DNA from 4 places in the Martinezella lusitana genome. Region 4 is predicted to be linked to each of the others. Evidence: riboswitches for the same ligand, from Rfam matches in the RefSeq annotation. Region 4 holds a riboswitch; each other region holds the start of a gene.

Region 1 (3,203 bases), 590 kb from region 4:
ACAACAGGAATGGGAATGGGGCTGGCGATCAGCCGGTCGATCGTCGAGGCGCATGGCGGCACGGTCTATACAGCGCCCAACTTCCCGCATGGCGCGGTGTTCGGCTTCATCCTGCCGTCGGTTGCCGGAACGAGAGGATGATCATGCCGGAGCAAAAACCGACCATCTATGTCATCGATGACGATCCGTCCGTCCGGGATGGGCTGGACAGCCTCCTGCGCTCGGTCGGCTACGACGTCAGCAGCTTCGCATCGCCACGGGACTTCCTCAACCATCGACGATCCGATGGCCCCTCCTGCCTTGTCCTCGACGTCAGGATGCCGGATGCAAGTGGCCTGGATTTCCAGGACGAATTGGCAAGGACCGGCAATCCCCTGCCCATCATATTCCTGACCGGCCATGGCGACGTGCCGATGTCGGTCAGGGCGATGAAGGCCGGCGCGGTGGAGTTTCTGCTCAAGCCCTTTCGGGAGCAGGATCTCCTCGACGCCATTCGGCAAGCTTTGGAAAAAGATCGCGTCCGACTTCGCCAGGACGCTGCGACGACCGATCTGCGGGAGCGGTTTGCGACGCTGACAACGCGCGAGCGTGAGGTGATGGCGCTTGTCGCCCTCGGACGCCTCAACAAGCAGATCGCAGCCGAACTCGGCCTGAGCGAAATCACCGTGAAGGTTCATCGCGGCCAGGCGATGCGCAAGATGCAGGCTGGCTCCGTCGCCGACCTCATCAGAATGGCCGATACGCTCGGATAGCCCGCAATGCCGGGGACATCAATCAGTTCAACGTCGTCAAGGCACGATCGAAATCGTGCCTTGACGCTATGCTTTAGCCCGCCGGCTACATTGGTCACGGCGGATGATGCGTGAGCCTTAATTGAGGGCCGGGCAGCCACGTCGATTGGCAAAAACCATACGGTCGGGGCCACCATCATTCCAGCCACGGACGACAATGCGTCGCCCGTTGTTTTCGACCGAATCAATGCGTCGGAAACCTTCCTGGCGGGCGGCGTCCATGAGTTCGCGCCGGCCGCAGCCCCCGCGGTCACGGTCTCTCCGTGGGCCGTCCCAGTTCTGATCCTGCCGGCGATCCCACCTTGGCGGCTGCCTGTATCCGTCGTCATCACCGAAATTCTGCGCCATGGCGGCAGACGGCATCAATTGCGTTGCGGCCAGGCCGGCCAATGCAAGAAAAGAAACTCGTGCAAAACGTCCAAACATCCTTCGCTCCTCACTTTTATATCGATGGCATGATTCGGTGATATTGCATTTTACATGAACGCTATCCGAACAGGCCGTTCATACAATCCCAACGTGATCGCCCCCAAGGCATCGCTTCCACGATGCAGCGCCTCCCCGAGCATAAAACTAGGGTTGCCAGCAGTGAAGGCAAGCACGGGAGCGTGGCCCACCGGGAGAAGCAACGGAATGAAATGAAACAACGTCTCCCCCAAGGGCGGCTTTGCTCTATCCCCACGAAACGTGACGGCGCGCCATCATATCGATTGACGAAATTCCAACCTCGTCTACCATATGTAGTGTTCGAGGTTCTTCCGATTCGCAAGGGTTGGGGGCTAAGACGGGAATACGGTGCGCGACCGCCCATAATGGGCGCCGCAATTCCGGAGCTGCCCCCGCAACTGTAAGCGGCGAGCATCTATCCACCGAAAGCCACTGAAGCATGATGTTTCGGGAAGGTGAGGATTGATGCAACGACCCGCAAGCCAGGAGACCTGCCTCAAACAAAACGTCCACGGGCGGGGTGTCCGGAAGGTCGCGATGTACAGCGGAATGACTCCGTTCGTGCACGCTTCCCCGAGGTCCTGCGATCAGTCAACTTCGGGGTGAAGTCCATGTCGAATTTTTCAAACCAGTCCCTGCGCGAGTAGCCGCACATCCACGTCCGAATCCGGGCGTGTGCTGACCCATCTTCATTTTCTTCGAACGGGCATCGGCGGATGTCTGGACGATATCGTGTGACTTTCAAAGATACGAGGACAATCATGAGCATCACCGTCTACAGCAAGCCCGCCTGCGTCCAATGCACAGCAACAACACGAGCACTCGACCGCCACGGCATCGCATACCGGGTCGTCGATGTTTCCACCGACAATGCCGCTTTCGAACTGGTGCAGGGCCTCGGCTACCGCAAGGTCCCGGTGGTCGTCGCCGGCGAACAGCATTGGGCGGGCTTCCGGCCCGACATGATCAGCGCGCTTGCCTGATGAGACAGCCATCGATGGGGCAGATCGTCTATTTTTCCAGCCGGTCCGAGAACACCCATCGCTTCATCGGCAAGCTTGGCCTGGACGCCGTGCGAATACCGGTTCGTCAGGATGAGCTTTTCCGTGTCCACCAGCCCTTCGTCCTCGTGGTGCCGACCTATAGCGGCGACAGCGGCAAGGGCGCGGTTCCAAAACAGGTGATCCGTTTCCTGAACGAGACGGAGAACCGATCGAACATCCGAGGCGTGATCGCCGCGGGCAACAGCAACTTCGGAGCGACCTTCGGGATCGCCGGCGACATCATCTCCGCCAAATGCCAGGTGCCGTATCTTTACAGGTTCGAGCTGATCGGCACGGAAGAGGACGTCGCCAATGTCAGAGATGGATTGGAACGATTTTGGACACGCTCACGCTCGAACGCCCGGTAAAGGCCACCGAAACGCAACTCGACTATCATGCGCTGAACGCCATGCTGAACCTTTACGACGAGGGTGGCAAAATCCAGCTCGACAAGGACCGGCTGGCGGCAAAGCAGTACTTTCTCCAGCGCGTCAACCAGAACACCGTCTTCTTTCATAACCTCAGGGAGAAGCTCGATTATCTCGTGACCGAGGGCTATTACGAGCGCGAGGTTCTCGACCAATATTCCTTCAACTTCGTGCGCGACCTCTTCGATCACGCCTATGCGAAGAAATTCCGGTTCCCGACATTTCTCGGAGCCTTCAAATATTACACCAGCTATACGCTGAAGACCTTCGACGGGAAGCGCTACCTCGAGCGCTATGAAGACCGCATCTGCATGGTCGCGCTGACCCTGGCGCAAGGCAATGAATCGCTGGCGAAAGACATGGTCGACGAAATCATTGCCGGCCGCTTCCAGCCGGCAACCCCGACCTTCCTCAATGCCGGCAAGAAGCAGCGCGGCGAACTGGTCTCCTGCTTCCTGATGCGCGTCGAGGACAACATGGAGTCCATCGGACGC
Region 2 (3,203 bases), on a different replicon from region 4:
GTCCCCATAGGGTGACTTCACTGCCGAGATTCAGGTGCAGCGCACCGTGGCCGGCGGAGAGAACCTGCGGCGAAATCAGCGCCAGAAGGCCGACGACCAAGCCGCCGAGCGCCGGGCGAAAGGGCGGCGCGATCGAACTCTTGCGTGCCAGCTCCTCGACAAAGGCGACACCCTGCATGATCAGGATGCCGACACCGGCGCAGAAGCCGCCAAGCAGGATGGCCGGGATGTAGTCGGCGGGGACCACGGCACCGAACCGGCCGACATCGATGGTGAAATCATCGCCGGCAAGCATGCGGGCGATGAAGGTCGAAATAAGTGCCGAAACGACGACCGGAGTCAGCGTTAGGATGGAATAGGTGCCGATGATCAGCTCAAAGGCGTAGAAGGCTCCGGTGAGCGGCGCGTTGAAGGCGGCGGCGATTGCGCCGGCAGCACCACAGCCGACCAGCATCCGAAGATCGGCGCGGCGAAACTGCATCTTGTAGCCGAATTTCGAGGCGATGCCGGCGGCGAGCTGCGTGTAGCCGGCTTCCAACCCGACGGAGGCGCCGAAACCGTTGGAGATCAGGTTCTGCACGGCGACAAGGATGCTGTCGGTCAGCGACAGGCGGCCGCCGTGGAGCGCATTGGCTTCGATCGGATCGATCATCGGCTTTTTGCGGGTGCGTGACATAATGAAGATCATCAGGCCGAGCAGGATGCCGCCGGCGATCGGGGCGATCAGCAGCAGCGACTTGTCGGTAATCTGCATGGCGGCCGAGCTCAACCGGTCGTCGTCGGGGATGCCGTAGACGAGGCTATGGAGCTCACGCGATATCAGGCTCATCGCCGTGACGGCGCAGCCGGAGGTCACGCCGACGAAAGCGCCGGCAATGACGAGCCCGAGCTCGCCACGGCGAAAAAGCGCCCTCAGCCGGCTAGGGCTGAAAAAGGCGGAGAGAACACCGAGACGGCGTGGTTGAAATTTCTGCAACATGGGGAACTGACGATAGTTTCGTGCTCAGATGTATATACCTGGCTTCCATAAACTCCTAACATCAAACAATTACGGCAAAAAGACTGCGCGATCAGTGGTTCCCGAGCTATTTTCGCTGTCGGAACAGCGGATGTCGCATCCGCCGCCTTGATTGACTTGCCTGGGCCGAAAGCCTAATCATTGCGGCATAACGAATGGTTCCCGAGCGGCGATCTGCCGCATGGGATGAAAAGGGAATGTGAAGGGGCGGACCCAACTCGGGCGTTCTCATCACAGCCGACCCCGCGACTGTAGAGCGGTCAGGGTTTTCCATCCGGTTTTGGGGGTATTTCGTTGGTAGTCCGCATGGTGCGGGCGAGCGAAAGCAGCTCCAGAGCAGGAAAAGCCACTGGCGTGGCATCGTGATCAACCAGGGCTGGGCGCCTCTATTATCTACGAATCGTCCGCTTTTTCATGATGACCTGCCGGGAAGGCGAGGAAGATCCGCTGGTGCAAGAGCGGGGGCGACCGGTTTCGGTTCGCCTCCGCTTGCCGCACCTCACCCGCGAGCCAGGAGACCTGCCATGCGTACCGGGCGTAAAGCCTATCTTGGGACGCATGTCTCGTTGCCAGCACGGAGGTTGTCATGGCGCCAAACGAATTTTCGCGTGTAAACGCCTGTTTTTCGGGCTTAGCTGCTTTGCGCCGATCTGCCCGTTCGTGCGGGAGCGACAATAGCTGATGCCATCCTCACCATCCCGCGCGGTCTTCGTTCTCGGCGGCGCGCGCTCCGGGAAATCCCGATTCGCCGAAAAGCTGATCTCCGATACCGGCCTTGACCGTCACTACGTGGCGACCGGGCAGGCTTGGGACGACGAAATGCGCGATCGTATCGCACAGCATCGGAACGATCGCGGCGATCTGTGGACGACACATGAGGAGCCGCTCGATTTGACCGCACGTCTGGCGGCGATCGATAGCGTTGGCCGCGCTGTTCTCGTTGATTGCCTGACGCTATGGGTCACCAATCTGATGATGGCCGAGCGCAATATCGCGGCGGAGTTTTCCGCTCTTACCGAATTTCTGCCGAAGGCCAAGTCGCGGCTCGTTCTCGTTTCCAACGAGGTCGGGCTCGGCATCGTGCCGGAAAACCGCATGGCGCGCGAGTTTCGCGACCATGCCGGCCGGCTGCACCAGATGATCGCGGCGGCAAGCGCCGAAGTCTATTTTATCGCGGCGGGACTGCCGCTGAAAATGAAGGGTTGATCCGCATGAGCCAAGAAAAGATTCCCGCCACTGTCATCACCGGCTTCCTTGGCGCCGGCAAGACGACGCTGATCCGCAATCTCTTGCAGAACGCCGGCGGCAAGAAGATCGCCCTGATCATCAATGAATTCGGCGATCTTGGCGTCGATGGCGATGTGCTGAAGGGCTGCGGCGCAGAGAATTGCACCGAGGACGATATCATCGAGCTCACCAATGGCTGCATCTGCTGCACCGTCGCCGACGATTTCATTCCGACCATGACGAAGCTTCTGGAGCGCGACGTGCGCCCGGATCATATCGTCATCGAGACGTCCGGCCTGGCGCTGCCGCAGCCGCTGGTCGCCGCCTTCAACTGGCCGGATATCCGCACCCAGGTCACCGTCGATGGCGTCATCACCGTGGTCGATAGCGCCGCCGTCGCCGCCGGTCGTTTCGCCGATGATCATGACGCCGTCGAAGCCCGCCGCGTCGAGGACGATTCGCTCGATCACGAAAGCCCGATCGAGGAATTGTTCGAGGATCAGTTGACCTGCGCGGACCTGATCGTTCTCAACAAGACCGATCTCATCGACGTCGCCGGCCTTAGCCGTGTGCGTGCCGAAGTTGCCTCGCGCACCGTTCGCAAGCCGACGATCATCGAGGCAAAGAATGGTGACGTCCCCATCGCCATCCTGCTCGGCCTTGGCATCGGCACGGAAGCCGATATCGCCAACCGCAAATCGCATCATGAGTTGGAACACGAGGACGGCGCACCGCACGACCACGACGAGTTCGACAGCTTTGTCGTTGAGCTAGGCCCAATCGCCGACCCCACCTCGTTCATCGAAAAGCTGAAGGGCGTGATTTCCGAACACGATGTCCTGCGTCTCAAGGGCTTTGTCGATGTTCCCGGCAAGCCGATGCGCCTGCAGATCCAGGCCGTCGGCAGCCGTATCGACCATTATTTCGACCGCGCCTGGGCGCCGGGCGAAGCGCGGGC
Region 3 (3,203 bases), on a different replicon from region 4:
AGCGCGTGCCGATGCTGTCCTTCTGCGCCTTGACCGTGATGGCGACGGAAAGGGGCCGCGACGGGGTCGAGGACAGCGTGTAGGTGCGCATGACCGGCTCCGCAGCCGCCGGCAGCTCCAGAGTGACGAACTGGCCCGGCAGATAGCGGAACCAGTTGTCCTTGTCGGAGCGGAAGGTGAAGGTCATCACATCGGGTGCTTCCGGCGTTGCCGAAAGGCATTCGAGCAGATGCTGCCTGTCGGTCCAGGGCTTCATCTGGTCCAAGTGCTGATGGCGGAGGGAAACGGTCATGTTCATAACTCAGGCGACCGCCGACAGCTTGGCCTGATCGCCCTGCAGCCGGTTGATCATGAAATTCGCGTACCATTCGACGAACTGCATCACGCCGCCTTCATCTTCCGGCGAATAGGGGCCGGGCTGGTAGGCGGGGGAGCGGATGCCGAAGGCATTTTCCTCGACGATCCGGCGGTCCTGATCGTTGGTCTCGGTCCAGACGTGGGTGAGTTCGTCGATATGATAGTCGACCCCTTCGACCGCGTCCTTGTTGACGAGCCACTTGGTCGTGACCTGCGTTTGCTCGGGACCGAGCGGCAGCACGCGGAAGGTGATCGCATGGTCGGCGAGCACATGATTCCACGTCGACGGATAGTGGAAGAGCAACAAAGTGCCGATATGGCTTTCCAGCACATCTTTGGAGAGCGGCCGCTGCACGGCGCGCGCGCCCGACATGGTGTAGCTCTCGGCATCCTGGATGAGCGGCATGCGTGCGGCGCGGAACTGGCCGGACGGCGACATGCGGAATTCGCTTGGAAGATCCGACGCCTCACACTTCGCCCAGTGCGCCGAAATCACCGGATCGTCCTTGGCGCCCTGCACGCCGGTCGCGCTCGGTGCTTCCGGATAGGTGCGGCAGAGCTCGGGATGGTTGGCCGCGCAATGATAGCATTCGCGATTGTTTTCCCACACGAGCTTCCAGTTGCCCTTCTCGATGATCGTGCTTTCGAAGGCGACCTTGGTCTCGCCGAGGCGGTGGCGGACGAGATAGGGCTCGACCATGGCGCGGAACGGCGCGAAGTCCGGCGCCTGTTCTGCAAGGCAGATGAAGACATAGCCGCCAACGCTTTCGCAATGGACCGGCTTCAGCGAAAACTCGCTCTTGTTGAAATCCTCCGGCATATGGCGGGCAAAGAGCAGGCTCCCGTCAAGCTCGTAGGTCCACTGATGATAGGGGCAGACCAGCTTTGCCGAAGAACCGCGCTCGGAGGAACAGACGCGCGAGCCGCGATGGCGACAGCTATTGTGGAAGGCGCGGATCACCTGATCGCGGCCGCGAACGATGACGACCGGATAATCGCCGATCTGGACCGTGAAATAATTGCCGGCACGAGGCACTTCGCAATCATGGCCGATGAACAGCCAGTCGCGATAGTAGATCGTCTCCATGTCGAGCTTGAAATAATCCGGATCGGTGTAGAAGGGCTGCTCCAGGCTGAAGCCCTCGCGGCGGTTCTTCAATTGCCGCAAAACGTTGGTGCTAATATCCATTTGCCTATCCTCGCGCAGTACCGGTGAGCAGGCAGAGGACATGCGTGGCCGCTTGAGAACGACCCAAAGCAATGTCCCGACCACCCGCCGCGGTCAGTAAACCATATCTCCCCAAGGCTGGTTTCCGGGCTCTGGAGCGGTTCTCTAGAGAACCCCATGGCACCTTCCCAGGCTGTCTCAGCCCAGTGGTTTTATTCGCCATGCTTCACTCCACCACCGTTGCGGGGGCAGCGCCGGATTTCGACCGGCTTCCCAATTCTCCGCCCCCTAGCGGGCGGCACCTTGAGATTGATGTCATCATAATCCTCGCCCCGCCCGCCGCTCTGCTGCAATGCGACATCGGCTTCGAAATTGACGACAGACGAAAGAAGATTTTCGGAGAGACCGCTCAGCCGTAATATCGGAAGATAATTCAAATCGTTATGCTCCCGCAGCCAGCATCATTTTCCGCTTGAGCCGCTCTGCATCTGCGCCGCTTTGTCTTGATTGCGACAGGCTCGTCACTGGGCGGCTTCAACGCGGGAGCTGCGCTGCCGAAAGCGCCTGTAGTGCAGCCATTGCACGCCCGGCATCGGCCACCGGCACGAAGATATGATCATGATAATAGCCGGCAACGACATTGGCGCTGATCCCCTCGTTTCCCAGCGCCGTCGCAAGCGCAGCCGTGAGACCCACGGCTCCCAGCGAGGAGTGGATTTCGAGAGTGATCATCCGCATCGCAGGCTCGGCCGGAAGCCCCGCTTGTCGGGCCGCCTCGACCGGCAAGATCAGCGTCACACCCTCTCTCTCCTGAAACAGTCCAACCGGATTCAGGTGGATGTAATCCGCCAGCGACGAGGCGGGCACGCTACAATAGACGAACTCGCCCTCGACGAGATCAGGCTTCATGCCGACAAGCAGCAACTTGAGATCGGTGATGCCGGACATGGTTCTGATCCTCCTCAGCGATCCATCAGCAAGCCCGGCTCAAGCTAGATGATCTATCCTTCGCTATCCAGACCTCCATGGCGAGCCGGCATGGCAAAGCTCAGATATTTCGATGCCAAGAAACCCGCCGACCCGGAGCCGACGCTGCCGGCACCCGGGTATACGGAATTCCTGCGCACCGGCCGCATCAATCGAGACAAGACGCATTGGCTCGCTGAGGAGCGACGCTACCTCACCTTCGAGGAAGTGGCCGAACGCACGGCTAGCAAGCTCAGAAGCGCCGGCGAGACGACCCATGACCGCCTCAACAGCTTTCACCAGTCGATCCGCTTTCCAAAACTGATCTTCCATCACACGCTCAGGGATACGCCGCATCTCGGCTATTGCCACGTCACTGCTGCGCGGACACAATTCGCGCAGTATGAGCAAGTGAGCTGGGCCTTCTACATCGCCAATTTCTTCGCCCGCCTCGGCCAGAACGATAATTTCTTCGAAGACATCAGCCTGAAATATTCGCGGATGTATTTCGCCGTCGCCATAAGGCCGGATGAGGATGCCTCGAAGAAGAAGCTGACGATCAATCGCGAGGTGCGCGGCAACGGCGTGCTTTTCCACACCCATGATCCACAGATCGCCATCCGCAATGTGCTTCTGCTCGGCGCACGCAACGAACAGCTCCGTGACATCATTCGCCAGCTTTGATCATTGATCCCCAAACTCGAAAAGCATA
Region 4 (3,203 bases):
TCGCTGCCTTGGTGACGATGAAGGAGGTGAGCGCGTTGAAGAGCTGCGAGCCCACGACTCCGGCAAGAATGATCGCGGCCGTCCCCCCTTCCCGCCCTGACGGCCAGCAAGGCAACGAGCGCGAAGGCGACGAGCGCGCCGAGGAAAGCCCCCATCGGCATCGTCAGGACGCCCGCGCCCAGACCGAGGATCGCGACACCGACGGCGCCGGTGGAGGCGCCAGCGGAAATGCCGAGAATATAGGGATCGGCCAGCGGATTGCGCAGAAGCGATTGCAGCACAACGCCGGACAGGGCGAGTGCTGCCCCGCAAGACGCTCCAACGACCGCGCGGCTCAGCCGATAGCTCCACACGATGCCCTCATCGATCGGCTCGAGCGGATATCCGGCACCCCAAAGCCGATTGGCGACGGTCTTGGCGACAGTTTCAAACGGGATCGAGGTCTCGCCGATCGCCGCGCCCAACCAGAGCGCGGCAACGAGAACGGCGAGCGCCAAGGCGATTGTACCCGTTCGACCGATCGATGAAAGGGCGTGGTTCACTGCGTCAGGCCAGCTGCAGCGATGGCGTCAGCAAGCGCCTCAATGCCTTCGATCGTACGGATGGTCGGGTTCATCGCCTGCGCATCCATCTCGAAGACATGGCCGCTTTTAACGGCGGGCATCAGGCTTGCAACAGGATCCTTTTCCAGGAATTTACGCTTGGCCTCCGCGCTATCCAGCGGATAGCGGCGACGCTCCATCGCAGCCGCGACGATCATGCTTGGATTGGCCTTGGCAATGGTCTCCCAGCCGACGGTCGGCCATTCATCATCGGTCTCGATGATATTCTTGATGCCGAGCGCCGACATGATGTAGCCCGGTGCACCATTGCGGCCCGCCACATAGGGATCGGCGTCCTTGGCACTGGAAAACCAGAAGACTGCGGAAAGCTTGCCCTGTGCGGAAGCGACCTTGGCGCGGGCTGCCGCTTCGCGCTGTTTGAGATCCGCGACCACTTCCTCGCCTTTGTCCTGCACATTGTAGATCTTCGCGAGATCACGGATTTCCTGATAGACGAGATCCATGGTGAAGACCTGATGACGGACGCCATCGCTGGAGCCGGAGTTTTCCTTGCCGACGCAATCGGACGGCGAGGTATAGACAGGGATGCCCAGCTCCTCGAACTGTTCCGGCTTAGCGACCACGCCTTCGGGGCCTACCTGCCACTGGAACTGAACCGTGACGATATCCGGCTTCTTTCCGACGACGCTTTCGAAACTTGGATCGTTGTCGGCAAGGCGTTCGATCTTGGCATTGATGTCTTCATAGCCCTTGAGGACCGGCCCGACCCAGAGCGCGGTGCCGACCACCTTGTCGGCAAGGCCCAGACGATAGAGGATTTCAGTCGTGCTCTGTCCGATAGAGACCGTGCGCGACGGCGCTTTCTGGATGGTGATCTGCCGGCCGCAGTTCTGGAGCGTGAGAGGGTAGCTGGTTTCCGCCGCCCCCGCCTGCCCGGGCAGGCTGGCTGCGATCAAGGACATAGCGCACAGGGCAGCGCGCAATGGCCGCTTGAAAATGGTCTTCATCATAATTCCCCGAAGTGATGTGAACGCCGCCCGGAAAGGGCGGTGGTGAAGGTCAGAATGCCCAACAGGCATTCCGAACAGTCGAATGATCGTCAAAATTCGGGGAAGGCAGCGCACCAAGGCGCTGCGAAGCGTAAAGGATAGTCATGTCCTGCTCCTGTTTCGGGCATCCCCGCCCGTGACAATGGATAGATCTTCGACGGCAGGTCTCCTGGCTCACGGATATCAGTCGTCCATCTGCCTTCCCGCGCCCGATTGGCGCAGTGGCACGGCACCTTTCGGTGCCACGAGGATGGACGGTAATCCGCTTACAGTTGCGGGGGCAGCCACGGTCTTGGTCCCTTTTGGGTCGTCCGCACCGTGTTCCCTATTAATCCCCTCGGAGTCATCGTCGGGGAACCGTCGCGTCCAGTTATGCCAAGGTCCGTGGTTGCGTCAAGCCGTGAAGACGCCCACTTGAAAATACCCCTCGCGGCAAAGCCTCCGACCGTCGTCGATCTCACTATCATGGCAGATCCAGTTAGTAATGTAATAACGTTACGTTTGCTATCAAACTTTCTGACGCCTGTCCAGTTCGCACGATCCAATCTGTGAAACGCTGGGAATTATTAGCAGATACCAGCACTATTAAGCAGTGCCATATCAAGCAGTGCCATGCCTGACGGCCGGCTGAAGGCTCCGCACGGAAACTATAATCCGGCTACGGATCACATTCATTCTCTTGGCAGGCCTTCCGGCCGGAGATGCTTCTTGAGTGCGGCGATGCGGAAGATGGCATTTGGGGCGCCATACCCTCGGTAACCACCGCGCTGAACGATCTCGAAGAAGAAGCCCTCTCCGAAGGTGCCGCTATAGAGCTGAAAGAATTCACCTTGCTCGTCACAGTCGTACAGAATGTTCTCTGCCTTCAGCCGCTCGGTCAGTTCCGGATCGAGACCAAAGCGAGCTTCGACGTCGTCGTAATAATTTGGCGAAATGGGCAGAGGCTGAAAACCGTTCTTCCTCAGCGCCTCGGCGGTCTTGAATATGTCGTCGGTCTGGAAGGCAAGGTGCTGCACGCCGGAGCCGAACTTTTCCGCGATGAAGTGACCGGCGAGCGTGCGGCGGTTCTCCGCGCCGTTCAGCGTGATCCGCAGCGTGCCAGCGTCATTCTCCACCACCTGACTGCGCACGACACCTGCCGGATCGATGATATCGACCATCGGCGTCTTCCGTGTCTCGAAGATCGACGTATAGAACAGCAACCAGGTCAGCATTTCCTCATAGGCGACTGTCTGGGCAATATGGTCGACGGTGCGTAGCCCAGCGGGCTGGACTGCGGCTTTGTCGTCAAAGGGAATGAAGTCGATCTCGGAAAAATGCCCGAGATCGGTCTTATCGTCGAGGAAATAGATGAGACCGCCGCCAACCCCACGGATCGCCGGTACGTCGAGTTCGCCCTCTGCGACTGGCTGGCTGAACGGCTCCGCATCGAGCGCCCTGGCACGCGCCAAAGCTGCTTCCGCGTCATCAACAACAAGTGCCACCGCATAGGCCAAAGTGCCGTGCACGGCGAAGGAGGAATTGGCAAAACCCCCATCGTCGGTATTGACGAGAATCCGGATATCACCCTGTTGAAAGAGGCTCACCGTTT

What was found. A riboswitch is a leader RNA that binds a small molecule or an ion and turns the genes downstream of it on or off. The one in region 4 is predicted to bind cobalamin.
Region 1: it holds a riboswitch for cobalamin, as region 4 does, so the genes downstream of both, nrdH (glutaredoxin-like protein NrdH) here and HB780_RS08240 (ABC transporter substrate-binding protein) in region 4, are expected to answer to the same signal.
Region 2: it holds a riboswitch for cobalamin, as region 4 does, so the genes downstream of both, cobU (bifunctional adenosylcobinamide kinase/adenosylcobinamide-phosphate guanylyltransferase) here and HB780_RS08240 (ABC transporter substrate-binding protein) in region 4, are expected to answer to the same signal.
Region 3: it holds a riboswitch for cobalamin, as region 4 does, so the genes downstream of both, HB780_RS30000 (aromatic ring-hydroxylating oxygenase subunit alpha) here and HB780_RS08240 (ABC transporter substrate-binding protein) in region 4, are expected to answer to the same signal.

Annotation. Positions count from the first base shown of each region.
Region 1 covers NZ_CP050307.1:1,721,082-1,724,284, forward strand. Annotated here, with positions in the region: gene HB780_RS11000 (sensor histidine kinase) at 1-141, shown strand, start outside; gene HB780_RS11005 (response regulator transcription factor) at 144-752, shown strand; gene HB780_RS11010 (hypothetical protein) at 870-1,217, opposite strand; cobalamin riboswitch at 1,525-1,751, shown strand; gene nrdH (glutaredoxin-like protein NrdH) at 2,000-2,221, shown strand; gene nrdI (class Ib ribonucleoside-diphosphate reductase assembly flavoprotein NrdI) at 2,236-2,649, shown strand; gene nrdE (class 1b ribonucleoside-diphosphate reductase subunit alpha) at 2,691-3,203, shown strand, end outside.
Region 2 covers NZ_CP050308.1:698,159-701,361, reverse strand. Annotated here, with positions in the region: gene HB780_RS17215 (chloride channel protein) at 1-979, opposite strand, end outside; cobalamin riboswitch at 1,158-1,559, shown strand; gene cobU (bifunctional adenosylcobinamide kinase/adenosylcobinamide-phosphate guanylyltransferase) at 1,700-2,224, shown strand; gene cobW (cobalamin biosynthesis protein CobW) at 2,230-3,203, shown strand, end outside.
Region 3 covers NZ_CP050308.1:3,373,907-3,377,109, reverse strand. Annotated here, with positions in the region: gene HB780_RS30005 (FAD-binding oxidoreductase) at 1-298, opposite strand, end outside; gene HB780_RS30000 (aromatic ring-hydroxylating oxygenase subunit alpha) at 302-1,546, opposite strand; cobalamin riboswitch at 1,645-1,846, opposite strand; gene HB780_RS29995 (ACT domain-containing protein) at 2,060-2,473, opposite strand; gene HB780_RS29990 (DUF6656 family protein) at 2,564-3,175, shown strand.
Region 4 covers NZ_CP050307.1:1,126,728-1,129,930, forward strand. Annotated here, with positions in the region: partial or broken gene HB780_RS08235 (FecCD family ABC transporter permease) at 1-542, opposite strand, end outside; gene HB780_RS08240 (ABC transporter substrate-binding protein) at 539-1,570, opposite strand; cobalamin riboswitch at 1,755-1,988, opposite strand; gene HB780_RS08245 (bifunctional sugar phosphate isomerase/epimerase/4-hydroxyphenylpyruvate dioxygenase family protein) at 2,284-3,203, opposite strand, start outside.